Regions from separate parts of the Alteromonas sp. 009811495 genome, predicted to be linked through region 2. Evidence: predicted binding sites of a transcription regulator. Region 2 holds the regulator's gene; each other region holds the start of a gene.

Region 1 (4,865 bases), 720 kb from region 2:
TAGAATCAGGCTACAGCCAATTTGCGGCGGAAGGCAAATGTGGTGAAGGCAAGTGTGGCGGCGATAAGTCTGCGAAAGAAGGAAAGTGTGGCGAAGGCAAATGCGGCGGCGACAAGAAAGCTCACGAAGGTAAGTGTGGTGAAGGCAAATGCGGCGGCGACAAGAAAGCCAAAGAAGGTAAGTGTGGTGAAGGCAAATGTGGCGGCGACAAAAAAGCCAAAGAAGGCAAGTGCGGCGAAGGTAAATGTGGCGGCGACAAGAAAGCCAAAGAAGGCAAATGTGGCGAAGGTAAGTGCGGCGGCGACAAAAAAGCTAAAGAAGGTAAATGTGGCGAAGGTAAGTGCGGAAGCATGTAATCAAGGTCTCATTTAGCGAGATAATGTCAATTACAGAAGTGTGATTCAAACTATTATCTTGTAAATGCTTTGCTAAAATGGCCGTCATTCGATGGCCATTTTTGTTTTTAATGGTAATGAAGTAGTGGGGAAATTATGAATGCTATCAAAGGTGCTGGTTTAGGCTTTAGACGAGAAATGCTAGACGAGCTTTTACCGTCTTTGCCAAACGAAGTCGATTTTTGGGAGGTTGCCCCTGAAAATTGGATACCTTTGGGGGGCCGCTATCAACAACAGTTTGAACAAGCCTCAAAACAAGCCCCTTTCACTACACATGGTTTATCGCTTTCTATCGGAAGTAGCGACAAATTAGACGTTGAATTTGTCAAAAGCGTAAAACGCTTCTTAGATACTCACAATATCGACTTGTACAGTGAGCATTTAAGCTATTGCTCTGGCAATGGTCATATGTATGACCTTATGCCAATCCCGTTTACTGAGGAAGCCGTGCATCATGTGGTCTCTCGAATAAAGCAAGTTCAAGATATTATTGAGCGCCCGCTGGTGTTAGAGAATGTGTCTTACTATATTGCGCCGGGTCAAGAAATGACTGAGCTAGACTTTGCTAATGCGGTTATACAAGAGTCTGAGTGTCTAATGCTACTTGATGTAAACAACGTTTACGTAAATAGCATCAACCACAAGTACGATGCTCATCGCTTTATCGAAGGGCTTCCTACTAACAAAATAGTGTATGGTCACATCGCAGGGCACTACGATGAAGCAGAAGACCTAAAAGTGGACACGCATGGCGCAGATGTTATAGATCCCGTGTGGAATTTACTTGAGCACGCCTATTCGACACATGGTGTTTTTCCAACGTTACTAGAGCGAGATTTTAATATTCCGTCTGTTGACGCACTCTTGTCCGAGGTACGTCGTATTAAGCAAATTCAAGAGCAGTTTGACAGTATTGACGTTACAGCGTTTAACGGGAGCGTGGCGTGAATAAATCGTTTCAATCTGTACAATCAGAATTTGTAAATGCAATTAAAGACCCCTCATCCTATCAGCAGCGCAGCGATGAAGAATCGAGAAGAATGGAAATTTATCAGTCGCTATTTTTCAACAACATTGACAACTTTGTGAGCACTGCCTTTCCCGTACTTAAATCCATAGTTATTAAGCTTTATGGAGAAAAAGGGTGGGAGTCATTGGTGAGACAGTTCTTTATAGAACACGAGTGTCGCTCACCCTATTTTGCTGAAATTAGTAAAGAGTTTGTTGAGTATTTATCTGGCTCACCTCAACTGGCGATAGAGTTACCGGAGTTTAGTGCAGAGCTAGCGCACTATGAATGGCTAGAATTAGACGTCAGCATTCGCTCTAATGATGACACGGCTGCGTTTTACAAAGAGGGGCAAAATGTACAAGCAATTAAAGTGTCGCCCTATGCCTCATTAGCAGGCTATTCCTATGCAGTTCATTTGATTGGCGATGACTATATGCCTGAAGATACCGCGCCAGAGCAGCAGTTTTATGTTGTTTATCGCGATGCTCAGTGCGATGTCCAATTTGCCAACATTAACCCGGTTACTGCAATACTGCTTAATACACTGGAACAACAAGAAAGTGGTGCGACGTTTGATGAGCTCAGTGAGTTATTACAAGGTCAACTTCCTCAAATACCAAAGGATGCTTTGGTGTCCGGAATGCATCACACCATATCCGAAATGCTGCAAAAAGGCATCATAATGCCTGCCACTGTCGATTAACTATACGCCATTTATTCGCGTTATATTAAACTTTAGCCATGATCTGTATCGAAAGTGAGCGATCAACCACATTAGCGCTGTCAATCGCGCTTGCTTTCGATTAACATTTAGCACCATTTTTTTGTTCATAAAATTGTTTAGGTAGTGCAAATGGCTGACAATTCAGATTTCAAAGAAGTCTATAATAAGTGGTACTTTCTAGCATCGCTCGTAACTCTAATCGCGTTTCCGTTGATGCATATCATCGCCGGCTGGTTTACCTTCTGGTTATAACGCAGACATTCAAGGCAATATTGTGACTGCAGAATATATTAAATCAGTAGTAAAAACCGTACCTGACTATCCAAAGCCGGGTATTTTATTTAGAGATGTAACCAGCGTTTTGGAAGATCACAAAGCGTTCAGTAGCTGTATCTCATTGCTTGTTGAAAAGTATCAAGGCATGGGCTTCACTAAAATTGCGGGCACAGAAGCGCGTGGTTTTCTTTTCGGTGCGCCGTTGGCTATCGAAATGGGCATTGGCTTCGTCCCTGTAAGAAAGCCGAACAAGCTTCCACGTGAAGTGGTTAGTGAAAGCTATGAGCTTGAGTATGGCACCGATACATTGGAAATTCACAAAGACGCTATTGTACCGGGCGATAAAGTACTTCTTATCGATGACTTGCTAGCAACTGGCGGCACTATAGCGGCCTCTGCAAAGCTTATCCGCTCTCTTGGTGGTGAAGTGAATCACGCAGGCTTTGTCATTAACCTTCCGGATTTGGGCGGGTGTGAGAAACTTTCTGCGCTAGACATCGAAAGTTATTCAATTTGCGAGTTTGAAGGCGAATAAACGCCTTAGATACTGCTCATAAAACACATAAGGCCAAAAACGTAATAATGAGTTATCAGGTATTAGCAAGGAAGTGGCGCCCAGGAAAGTTCAGCGAACTTGTAGGGCAAGAGCATGTAGTGTCAGCCATTTCGAATGCTTTAGATAACGATCGCTTGCATCACGCTTACCTATTTACAGGTACTCGCGGTGTAGGGAAAACCACTATTGCGCGTATCTTTTCAAAGAGCCTTAATTGCGAAGAAGGTCAAGGTGCAAACCCTTGTGGTCAATGTAATACCTGTAAAGAGATAGAGCAGGGCAATTATGTTGATTTGCTCGAGATTGACGCAGCATCAAGAACGAAGGTAGAAGATACACGAGAGCTTCTTGATAATGTGCAATACAAGCCCACACGGGGCAGATACAAAGTGTACCTCATCGATGAGGTGCACATGTTATCAAAGCACAGTTTCAATGCGTTGTTAAAAACGCTTGAGGAGCCACCACCGCACGTCAAATTTTTGCTGGCGACTACCGATCCGCAAAAGTTACCGATAACGATTTTATCGCGCTGCTTACAGTTTAATCTGAAAGCGATGTCGCGTGAGCAGATCGTAGGGCAGTTGTCTCATATCCTTGAACACGAACAGCTTCCGTTTGAACCTCAAGCACTTGCTTTGTTGGCACGAGCTGCACAAGGCAGTATGCGTGATGCATTAAGTTTGACAGACCAAGCTATTGCCCAAGGTGGTAATCAAGTCGTCGCATCAATTGTGACAGACATGCTTGGCCTGATGGATAAAAACCAGCTGTTAAAAGTCATTCATGCCGTGGTGAGCAAAAGTCCGGCAGACGTGCTGCAACTGGTCAACGACATTGCTGAGCAAGCGCCTGATTATGACAATGTTCATGGTGAGCTTGCGAGTCTTTTGCATCAAATAGCCCTTACGCAATGGGTTCCAGAAGCGTGCAAACTAGAGACGACGTCTGCAAAAGCGATTTATCAGCTAGCCAAAACAATACCTGCAGAGCAGGTTCAATTACTCTATCAAATTGCACTACAAGGCAGAAAAGACTTACCGTTTGCTGCTGACGGTAAAAGTGCTTTTGAAATGACGTTAATGCGTATGATGACGTTTGCGCCATCTGCACCACTCGCGGACACGGCTTCCGATATAGCGTCGGGAAACAGCAACGTTACATTGCCGATTAGTGGCAATGCCAATGCGAATCAGAGTAGTTCAACGATATCGCCGCCAGACCCAAGTGGTGGCCCGGGAAACGTCAGTAAGCAGGAGGATACGCATGCTAGCGAAACTTCTGCAACTTCAATAAAGACGCAAGACGTTATTGACGACAGCCATGTTGTTTCTGATGAGACAGAAACCCCGGTAAATCCCCAGCCAGATGAAAAGTCTGAGAATGACGCATTAGAGACACCGTTGCCACAAGCCATGGTTTCTGAACAGGCCACATCAAACCAAGTGATGCCAGAGGTATCTCAAACCGCGCCAGAAAGTATAGAGTCGGATACGTCTGCCTCAGTTGGGTTTGATGGACCACCGTTAGATGCATACATGGATGATATGCCAGCGTCGTCAGATGATGACGTTGATTATGGCATCGACAATATCGATTTACCGGTTCACACTGAAGCTAAAGTACCTGAAGAACACAATTCATCAGCTAGCACAAATGCGCTTTCGGCAGAAGAACAATTGACTTCAACGGCTGACATGCTGGCGCTTCGTCAAAAGCTTAAACAGCGCAAGGCAGAAGACGCAGAAAGTAAAACAGCTGACGGAGGGGCTAACTCGGGACTAACAAGCGCAGAAGAGATTCAGGCTCGATTTGTAAAAACAGCGACACCATCTGCACTAGATAATGAACTTAGCGTATCCAGCGAAGGTCGCGAATCAAGCGCTGATGCGGTTGCCGAGA
Region 2 (4,865 bases):
CGGCGAGTTTAATCCTGTCTCAAAAAGTGAAAAAAGCACCGTGTATGGAGGTACCGTTTGCCAAGATGGCACTCTCACGGTTACCGTTTCTCAAACACTCAAAAATGCATTGGTGAATCAAATTGTTCGCCTTCAAGCGAGTGCGATGGCAAGCAAACCCAAAGCTGCGCAATTAGCCGATAATTTCTCGCGCTATTTTGTTAGCGCTGTATTGGTTATTGCAGGTTTAACTTACGGCTACTGGACTTTGCAAGGTAGCGAAGATGCATTTTGGATAACAATATCTGTACTAGTAGCAACCTGCCCTTGCGCATTAGGGCTTGCGACACCGTCAGCGCTTACCTGCGCAATGGCGAAACTAAACCGCCAAGGTATATTGTTAAAACGCGCCGATGCACTTGAACAAATCACCACAATCGACACCATAGCCCTTGATAAAACAGGTACACTTACAGAAGGTAAATTTACACTCACCCAACGCTGGTTTGCTGATGGTGTTGATGAAAACAGCGTTATGAACATTGCAATGGCACTAGAAATGCGTTCGGAGCACCCGATAGCCAAAGCATTTATTACCACGAGCGAATCAGGCAGCCAACCGCCTCATCAAGTTGAACAATTTACTGTTACACCAGGGGGTGGTATCACCGGTGTAATAAATAACGCACAATTTATGATGGGAAGTGCATCATTTGTAGCAGTCGACACTGCGCTTGTTCCAATAAACGCAAACGTGTATCTCACTGTTAACGGGAAGCTTTTAGGGGCATTTGAGGTCAGTGATACGTTACGAAAAGACACCAAAACCACCCTTAATGCCCTTGGGAAGCATAACTCACTTATTGTGCTTAGCGGTGATACCCAACACAATGTAGATACCCTATCACAGCACCTTCCCATACAGCTTGCAAAAGGTGGTCTTACTCCTGAAGATAAGTTTCACGAAGTACAGGCAATGCAAGCCAGCGGAAAAAAAGTGATGATGATGGGAGATGGTATTAATGATGCACCAGTATTAGCAAGCGCCGATGTTGCTATAGCGGTGGGTAATGCAACGGATGTAGCAAAAACCGCCGCCGATGTTATCTTACTTGGCGATCAATTACTTTCTGTTCCAGAGTTAATTACCACCGCCAAGCAAGTAAAACAAAAAATTAGGCAAAATATTGGCTGGTCTGTAGGTTACAACATTCTGATTCTACCATTTGCTGTATCTGGTTTGCTTTCACCTTGGATGGCTGTGGTAGGCATGTCACTAAGTTCTATTATTGTGGTGACAAACTCAACCCGACTATTGAGTAAGTAGCATGAGCATTATTTACGTCCTTATACCCATCGCCATCATTATCGTGGCCGTCGCTATCGTTATTTTCTTTTGGGCTGTAAAGTCCAATCAGTTTGAAGACCTCGATCGTCAAGGCTACAGTATTTTGTTTGATGATGATCTGTCGCCAGAGGAAAAACAACTTGCAGAACAACGTAAGAAACTGCAAGAAAAAGAAGAATTAACTCACTTATCTAAACACACGAACACAGCGAAAACATCAGTCAATCAACCTGAAAACGAGACTCATGGAAGGCATTAATTACTTCTCTGCCTTTCTCATTGGGCTCGCAGGCGGCGTTCACTGTGTAGGAATGTGTGGGGGTATTGTCACCGCACTACGAATGGTTACCCCAAAAGGCGTTTCACCCTTCCCCTATACCCTGACTTATAATATTGGGCGCATTGTCAGTTATACCATCGCAGGCGGTATAACTGGTTTTTTTGGAAAAATTGCCGCAGATTATATTCCTCTCGCAAATTATGCACTTTCACTGATTAGCGGCATCATGCTGCTGCTGTTGGCATGCTATCTCGGGCAGTGGTATACAGGCTTAACCAAACTAGAACGGTTGGGCAACGGGATATTTAAAAAAATACAGCCTTACTCTAAACGTTTTTTACCATTTAGAACGCCGCTGAGCGCCTTTCCCTACGGCTTCATTTGGGGATGGTTACCGTGCGGGTTAGTCTATTCAACTTTAACATGGTCATTGGCTTCTGGCAGTGCCTTGCAAGGTAGCGCAATTATGTTCTTCTTTGGATTAGGCACCTTGCCTACACTGATTGCGACAAGCTTGGGGAGTCAATGGTTGATCTCTGGATTTAAAAACACATTGGTTAGACAAGGGATCGCGAGCATAATGGCTATATATGCTGTTTATCTGATTTATCGCGCAATCGCCTAAATCTTGCGGTATCATAACAAAGTAAACCCTGTAATTTGTGAGTTAGCATTTATGAGCAAAGGAAGCCAATTCTCTATACATTGTCAAAACTGCAGTTTCAGTCATTTATGTCTACCAGTGGCATTGAATAAGACAGAAATTGAGTCTCTTGATGACATCATTGAGCGTAAAAAGCCACTCCACAAGGGCGATACGCTTATCCAAACTGGCGATACCTTTCGTTCACTCTTTGCTGTTCGCACAGGCTCTTTCAAGTCTTTTGTTACAAACAAAGAAGGTGAAGAGCAGATAACAGGTTTTCACTTTCCCGGCGATATCATAGGCTTTGATGCACTACGTGAAAATCAGCATCAAAGCTACACGCAGGCTCTTGAAACTGCAATGGTGTGCGAACTCCCCTACGAAACGTTAGATGAAATGTCAGTACAATTTCCAAAACTTCGTCACCAGATTATGAGCTTCATGAGTGCGGAAATTAAGCAAGATCACGATATGATTATGCTGTTAAACAAACGCACAGCCGAAGAGCGTCTCTTATATTTCATCTCGCATTTGTCTCAACGTTTTGAGGAACGTGGTTTTTCACACAGAGAGTTTCACTTAACGATGACTCGTAACGAAATAGGTAACTATTTAGGTTTGACCATCGAAACGATAAGTCGCCTGTTAAGTCGCTTCCAAAAAGACGGTATTATCAAGGTAGATGGCAAGCTTATTACTATTTTAGATTTTGATAGGCTTAGTACAAAACTAGAAGCACTTAACGGTCCCAGCGTTGTGTGTAACGGTTAGGAACCCTAATCAGCAACTGGTAACAAGATTAAGATTGGCGCTTTGTTTGCGCCTTTTTTATTTATTGATCTAAAACAACTAACGTTTTTAGTATTGTCGTTTACACTTACCTTAAGCGTCCAACGTATTTATAAAACTAAATACTAAGCTTTTGTTTATAAGGGGTAGTTATGATTGAGTACAAACGCATCCTTGCTGTTGTTGATGCCGAGCGAGACACACAACCTGCCTTAAGCAGGGCCTACGAATTAGCGTCAAAATTGGGCGCTTCAGTAACAGCCATGATGGTGGTATACGATCTCTCTTATGACATGACCACTATGCTTAGCCCTGATGAAAGAGAGTCAATGCGCGACGCTGTCACTAACGAACACGCCAAATGGCTATCAGGAGAGCTTCACAAGCAAGGCTATGGAGAAACTGATATTGTTGTTGAATGGAATAATCGCGCCTATGAATCAATTATTCATTATGCCTTGGACAATCAAATCGATTTAGTGGTTAAAGCAACTAAGAAACATGATGACTTGGCATCCGTTATATTTACGCCCACAGACTGGCACCTGATGCGTAAATGCCCTCGTCCAGTATTATTGGTAAAAGAGCACGATTGGCCAGAAGGTGGCGAAATTATTGCTGCTGTAAACGTAGGTACTGAAGACGACGAACATGCCGCGCTCAATGATAAAATTACCGTTATTGCCAACGACTATGCGTCGCTTTTAAAAGGGAATGTCAATCTTGTTAACAGCTACCCTTCAACACCGCTAAATATTGCTATTGAAGTCCCTGAGTTCGACCCTGACACTTATCATGATGCGGTTAAGCAGCACCACCAGAAAGAAATGCGCGCCCACGCACTTAAATATGGTGTACCTGATAATAAATGCGTAGTTAAAGAAGGATTACCAGAAAAGGTTATCCCCATGGTTGCAAAAGACATTGACGCAGAACTCGTTATCATCGGCACAGTTGGCAGAGTTGGCATTTCAGCCGCTTTGATTGGTAATACTGCAGAACATGTTATCGATGAACTGAACTGCGATGTGTTGGCACTCAAGCCCGACGGTTTTATATCACCGTTGGCAAACTAAGTACTGTGCAAAGTAGGATGTCAATATGCTAACCGAACAAGAGCTCTGAACGAACAAGTGCTCTGAGTAAACAATAGCGAATAAATTAACGCGCGCAGGCATGGTTTCGAAAAGGTGCTTTATTGTATAATGTGCCTTTTATTACAAACCAAGCTAGTTAATTATGAGTCTAGGCACAAATGGTGCTGATGCGGCGCCTTTAAATGCGACGCAAAGTAAGCAAAAGTACAACTTCAACAAACTTCAAAAACGCCTTCGCCGAAATGTGGGTAAAGCCATTGGCGATTTTGGAATGATTGAAAATAATGACAAGGTAATGGTGTGCTTATCAGGCGGTAAAGACAGTTACACCATGCTCGACATTCTTTTATTTTTAAAGAAAATTGCGCCTATTCACTTTGACATTGTTGCCGTAAACCTAGACCAGAAACAGCCCGGTTTTCCGGAGCATATTTTACCTGAGTATCTAGATAGCATTGGTGTCGATTACAAAATCGTCGAAGAAGACACCTATTCAATTGTTAAAGATAAAATTCCTGAAGGTAAAACAACCTGCTCTCTTTGCTCCCGTTTGCGTCGCGGTATTTTGTATCGCACTGCGAAAGAATTAGGAGCAACTAAAATTGCACTAGGCCATCACCGTGATGACATGCTAGAAACCTTCTTTTTAAATATGTTTCATGGCGGTAAACTAAAATCGATGCCACCAAAGCTTGTTAGCGACAACGGTGAACACATTGTTATTCG
Region 3 (4,865 bases), 1.7 Mb from region 2:
AATTGAAAGTCAGGCCAATGATTAACATTAAAGCTCATCATCAGTTAAAAAGAATATCGATGTTGCGGCCTTAAAAATAAGGCCGCAGAGGTTAACATTACGCTAGTAATAAGAGAGCTTCTCAGACTTACCCGAGAATATTTTGTATACCATTGCGGTATACGCCAGTATCACAGGAACGACAATGACCACTCCCACCAACAAGAAACGCAACGAACTCGCATCACTTAGAGCATAGGAGATGGTCATATGTCCAGGGATAATAAATGGGTAATAACTGATTCCAAATGCTGCAAAACAGAGCAAAAACACTAAAAGCGCGATAAAGAAGGGTAGCCATTCACCTTTGCCGCTAGATTCAGGGAGCTTTTTAAGCAGTATGCCGCACAATATCAGCAGCGCAAAGCACGCCGTCGGTATGGCAAATAGTACATACCCCCAAGGAGCAGATAGCCACAATTCTCTAACGTCGTCGTGTAGAGTTAAATTTGCGATACTTACGGCCACTATACCAGCAGCAAGAACATATAACCCTTTGCGTGCCCAGTAATAGGCTTTCTGCTGCAACTCACCTTCTGATTTAAGAATTAACCAGCAGGCGCCAATGAAAGCGTAAGCTGCGGTAACACCAAAGGCCGCAAGCAGCGCAAAACCCTGTGCCCATATGTCTGTACGAAGCCCTGTCACATAGATACCAAGCATATAGCCTTGGGCTAGCGTGGTAAGTAATGAACCGTATTTAAACGCCATGTCCCACTTACGTTTTTTCACTTGTACAACCTTAGCGCGAAAATCGAATGAGACACCTCGTAAAATAAGACCTAACAACATAAATGTTGCAGGTAAATACAGTGTTTGCAGCACCTCACTGTGGGCTTCAGGAAAGGCGATAAGTAAAAGACCAATAGCCAAAACTAACCAGGTTTCGTTGGCGTCCCAATAAGGGCCAATTGACGCAATCATATCGTCGCGAAACGATTCCGTTCTCGGGGGAATTAATACGCCTACCCCTAAGTCGTAACCGTCTAAAATGGCATAAAGTAATACTGATAAACCCAGTAAGCCTATGTAAATATTGCCTAGCATTTCTGCCGATACATTCTCAAACATGTTAGTTCCTTATACCGTTGCTGGGTCTGGGTTCGTAGGTTGCATTTTCGCTTTTGCGATTTCACGCTCTTCAGTTGTGATCTCTTCAATCTCTACCGCACGTCGACACATCAGCATTAGGGTTCCCATGTACGCCACGAGCAATACCGAATAAATAACCACATATAGGGTAAATGACAGCGCGATGTTGCTGGGTGGCAACTGCGTAACGGCATCAGTCGTTTTTAAGACGCCACTGACAAGATAAGGCTGACGACCTATTTCAGTGACATACCAACCCGCAAGTGTGGCAACCCATCCGCTAAATGCCATACCCGCAAAAGTGCGCTTAAGCCAAGTGGGGAGCGGCTTGTTGCGCAATAAGTAAACACTACCAACCCATGAAACAAGTAACATCAGCATGCCCATACCGACCATAACGCGAAAGCCGAAGAATACAGGCGCAACGGGAGGATGCTCTCCTTCAAATTCGTTTAAGCCTTTTATCTTGCCTTTTAGTTCGTGAGTCAGTATTAAGCTTGCTCCATAAGGAATAGGCACTTCAAAGTGGTTCTCCTTCGCATTCTCATCGGGAATGGCAAACAAAAGCAAAGGCGCGCCTTCAGTTGTTTCCCATAAGCCTTCCATCGCTGCGACTTTCTGAGGCTGGTGTTCAAGGGTATTTAAACCATGCATATCACCTGCAAATATTTGTAAAGGAATAAGCACAGCAGCAGTATAAGTGGCCGTTTTGAGTGCTAGTTTTGGCGCTAGCTTATTATCGCCTTTAAGCATTCTGTAAGCTGAAAGCCCTGCAATTAAGAAACTAGCAGTAAGGCCTGATGCCAGCATCATGTGTACAAAGCGGTAAGGAAATGAAGGGTTGAAAATAATCTCTTTCCAATTGGTGGCATACACCACGCCGTCGATGACCTCGTAGCCCTGCGGCGTTTGCATCCAACTATTCAGTGCCAATATCCAAAACGCTGACGTTGTCGTACCAATAGCAACAATCAATGTTGAAGCGGTATGAAGCCAATTAGGCACGCGGCGAATACCAAAAAGCATAATGCCGAGAAAGGTCGCTTCCAAGAAAAAGGCGGTAAGTACTTCGTAGCCCAGTAATGGACCCGCCACATTCCCCACTTTTTCCATAAATCCCGGCCAGTTAGTGCCAAATTGAAATGACATGGTTACGCCACTTACAACACCTAGGGCGAAACTTAATGCGAACACACGGACCCAAAATCGGTACATGCGCATCCAAACGGGATGACCAGACAGGTTAGAGCGCATTTTGAAATAAAACAAAAACCATCCCATCGCCATAGTGATGGTTGGGAAGAGAATATGAAAACTAATATTTAACGCAAATTGTAATCGAGACAGCAAGAATGCATCCACAGAAGGCCCCCTTAGTTAACGCTGTTTTTCCCCGGAAGAAGCTTATCCTTAAGCTCAAGCATGCGGCCTACACCAGCGCCAAGCTTCATCAACGTATTTAACTTTTCAGGCCCAAGATTCTGAAGTTCTTCAGACCATGCAGTAATTGATTCGAGTAAATCGTGAATTTCGTTCAGTTTATCTTGCGCATTGGCTTCTTTTTCATTCGCTGGCGTGTCGAGAAGAAGGTCGCGCAGTAAACTCATAGTAGGGTCGATTTCTCGTTTTCTTCGCTCTTCAAAAACGCGATTAGCCAATGTCCATATATCACCGGCTGGAACAAAGAATTCTTTGCGTTCACCGGGGACCAGGTGCTGTTTTACTAAGCGCCACGACTGCAATTCTTTGAGACCCATACTAGTATTCCCACGAGAAATATTCAGTGCGTCAGCAATTTCCTGTGCTGAAATGGGCTCCTCGTTCAGCACTATAAGCGCCAATATTTGCCCAACAGTGCGATTAAAACCCCATCGGCTGCCCATTTCCCCAAAGTGCATAACCGCAGACGTGATAAGCGGAGTCATCTTCATATTTTTTACCTGCTGAAGTTTCAGAAATTACTGAAAGTTTATAATGTGGTTTGATTTAGATCAACATTTATTGTCTTAGTTTGTGGAATCACATTTGTGGTGATAATAATCACATCTGATGGATATCGATTATTGAGGCTAGTTTATAAAATATTTTTGAAAGGCTCATTGTCTGAAGCGGACGACAGCAATCGCTTTTCCAATGCTCACTCGGTCTTCATTGGTCTCATTAAAATCTCGTGGTATTGACATGGCTACCATTCCCCCTAGACTTTTTGTCCAAACACTATTGGCTGAATCCCCTTACAAAGACAATGAAACGAGACCCTATTGATATCATTCCCTATCAGGAAATTTGGCTTAAACAATTTGAACAGGCAAAAAAAGATTTAAGCTTAGCCTTGGGCACACTAGCTGATTGCATCGAGCATATTGGTTCTACTGCCATTCAAAATATGCCGTCCAAAGATCGCATTGATATTCAAATCGGCGTAAAAGAAGTTTCAGATGAGGTTTGCGAAGTAATCAACGGTGCCTTACAAGATTTCGGTTTCTCAAATGCTTATCTAAGTAAAGATCACCTGCCGCCAAACGAATCTGATGAAAATGAATGGAAAAAAATTTACTTACCGGGGGTAACTCACCGATGGCGCTTTAAAGCGAATATCCATATTCGAAGAGTAGGTGCTAAAAATTATAAATATGCGTTGTTATTCAGAGATTTTCTGCGAAATCATCCTGAATCGGCGACAGCCTATGCCAGATTGAAGCAGTCGTTATCTAAGCACACTAGATTTGATAGAGACGCTTACTGTGAAATCAAAGATCCAGTGTGTGACTTGATTATGATAAATGCACGGATTTGGGAAAAGTCCCAAAGCCAGGCTTAAATCTTTGAATGCGCGTTTTAATCCTTCAAAAACGCGTATTCATCTATTTTCTACTTAACCCAGACCAATTATAGATAAGGTAGTGAGACCTAAGAGATTGCTATTAAAAAGCAATTCTACTAATTGCCTACGTGGAGTAACGGATGCGCTATATTACGTTTGGGATTTTCCTTACCATCTTGGTCAGTGCCTCAAAAACTAACGCCAATGAGTCGCACGATATATATAATTCTCAAAGCCAAAGCGCATTTAGTAATGTGTCTAGACATGTTATAGAGTCGCACAGTCTGAAGGGGAAGCGGACAATTGATGTTTCACTACCGGTCAATTATTTGGAAACTGGCTCTAAGGTTACATACCCGCTTATTGTTGTTCTAGATGGCGAATTGCTGTTTCACAGTGTTTCTGGATTTGCACAATTTCAAGCGATGAACAGTCAAATGCCAGAGGCGATTGTTGTGGGCATTCAAAATGCACCTGATACCAGAAGAGACATGACCCCTAAACCCATAAACGCTAACGGTGATCCTTTGTGGTTTGGTGGAAAAGAAGATCAATACCTATCGTTCATTCAACATGAGGTTCTCCCTTTTCTGGAAGAGAACTACCGAATAGCGAACTTCAAAGTGCTCATAGGACTGTCTCCTTCTGCAAGTTTTACCTTACATAGCTTCTGGAAACAGCCACATCTTTTTTCTGGTTACATAGTCATTAATCAAGCGGACTTTAAAGCGGTTGGTTACGGTAAAGAAACAATCTTTGACAAAGTAATAGAGTCGGTAAGGCAGCAGTCAGAAGACAAGCGATATCTATATATATCAATGCCGGAAGGTGGCGCGGCTCGTAACCCTAAGATTGTGGATGACTACGAAAAGCTAGAAAGAGCATTGTCGCCATATTTGCCCCAAAAGGT

What was found. The regulator FNR, encoded in region 2, switches genes on or off when oxygen is low (the NO sensors DNR and NnrR bind a similar motif). The targets are predictions, from matches to a motif close to TTGATCTAGATCAA.
Region 1: apt (adenine phosphoribosyltransferase) is a predicted target of FNR. The motif match lies at 2,342-2,355, and genes of this name have one in related genera.
Region 3: OZ660_RS17255 (GbsR/MarR family transcriptional regulator) is a predicted target of FNR. The motif match lies at 3,113-3,126, and genes of this name have one in related genera.

Annotation. Positions count from the first base shown of each region.
Region 1 is NZ_CP113972.1:2,826,719-2,831,583, reverse strand. It holds gene OZ660_RS12930 (HvfA family oxazolone/thioamide-modified RiPP metallophore) at 1-356, shown strand, start outside; gene OZ660_RS12925 (HvfB family MNIO-type RiPP peptide maturase) at 492-1,343, shown strand; gene OZ660_RS12920 (HvfC family RiPP maturation protein) at 1,340-2,110, shown strand; gene apt (adenine phosphoribosyltransferase) at 2,406-2,942, shown strand; gene dnaX (DNA polymerase III subunit gamma/tau) at 2,990-4,865, shown strand, end outside.
Region 2 is NZ_CP113972.1:2,111,620-2,116,484, reverse strand. It holds gene OZ660_RS09765 (heavy metal translocating P-type ATPase) at 1-1,306, shown strand, start outside; gene ccoS (cbb3-type cytochrome oxidase assembly protein CcoS) at 1,308-1,586, shown strand; gene OZ660_RS09755 (sulfite exporter TauE/SafE family protein) at 1,573-2,232, shown strand; gene fnr (fumarate/nitrate reduction transcriptional regulator Fnr) at 2,284-3,024, shown strand; gene uspE (universal stress protein UspE) at 3,195-4,118, shown strand; gene ttcA (tRNA 2-thiocytidine(32) synthetase TtcA) at 4,282-4,865, shown strand, end outside.
Region 3 is NZ_CP113972.1:3,840,992-3,845,856, reverse strand. It holds gene OZ660_RS17265 (cytochrome d ubiquinol oxidase subunit II) at 103-1,110, opposite strand; gene OZ660_RS17260 (cytochrome ubiquinol oxidase subunit I) at 1,120-2,493, opposite strand; gene OZ660_RS17255 (GbsR/MarR family transcriptional regulator) at 2,505-3,062, opposite strand; gene OZ660_RS17250 (GrpB family protein) at 3,377-3,952, shown strand; gene OZ660_RS17245 (alpha/beta hydrolase-fold protein) at 4,096-4,865, shown strand, end outside.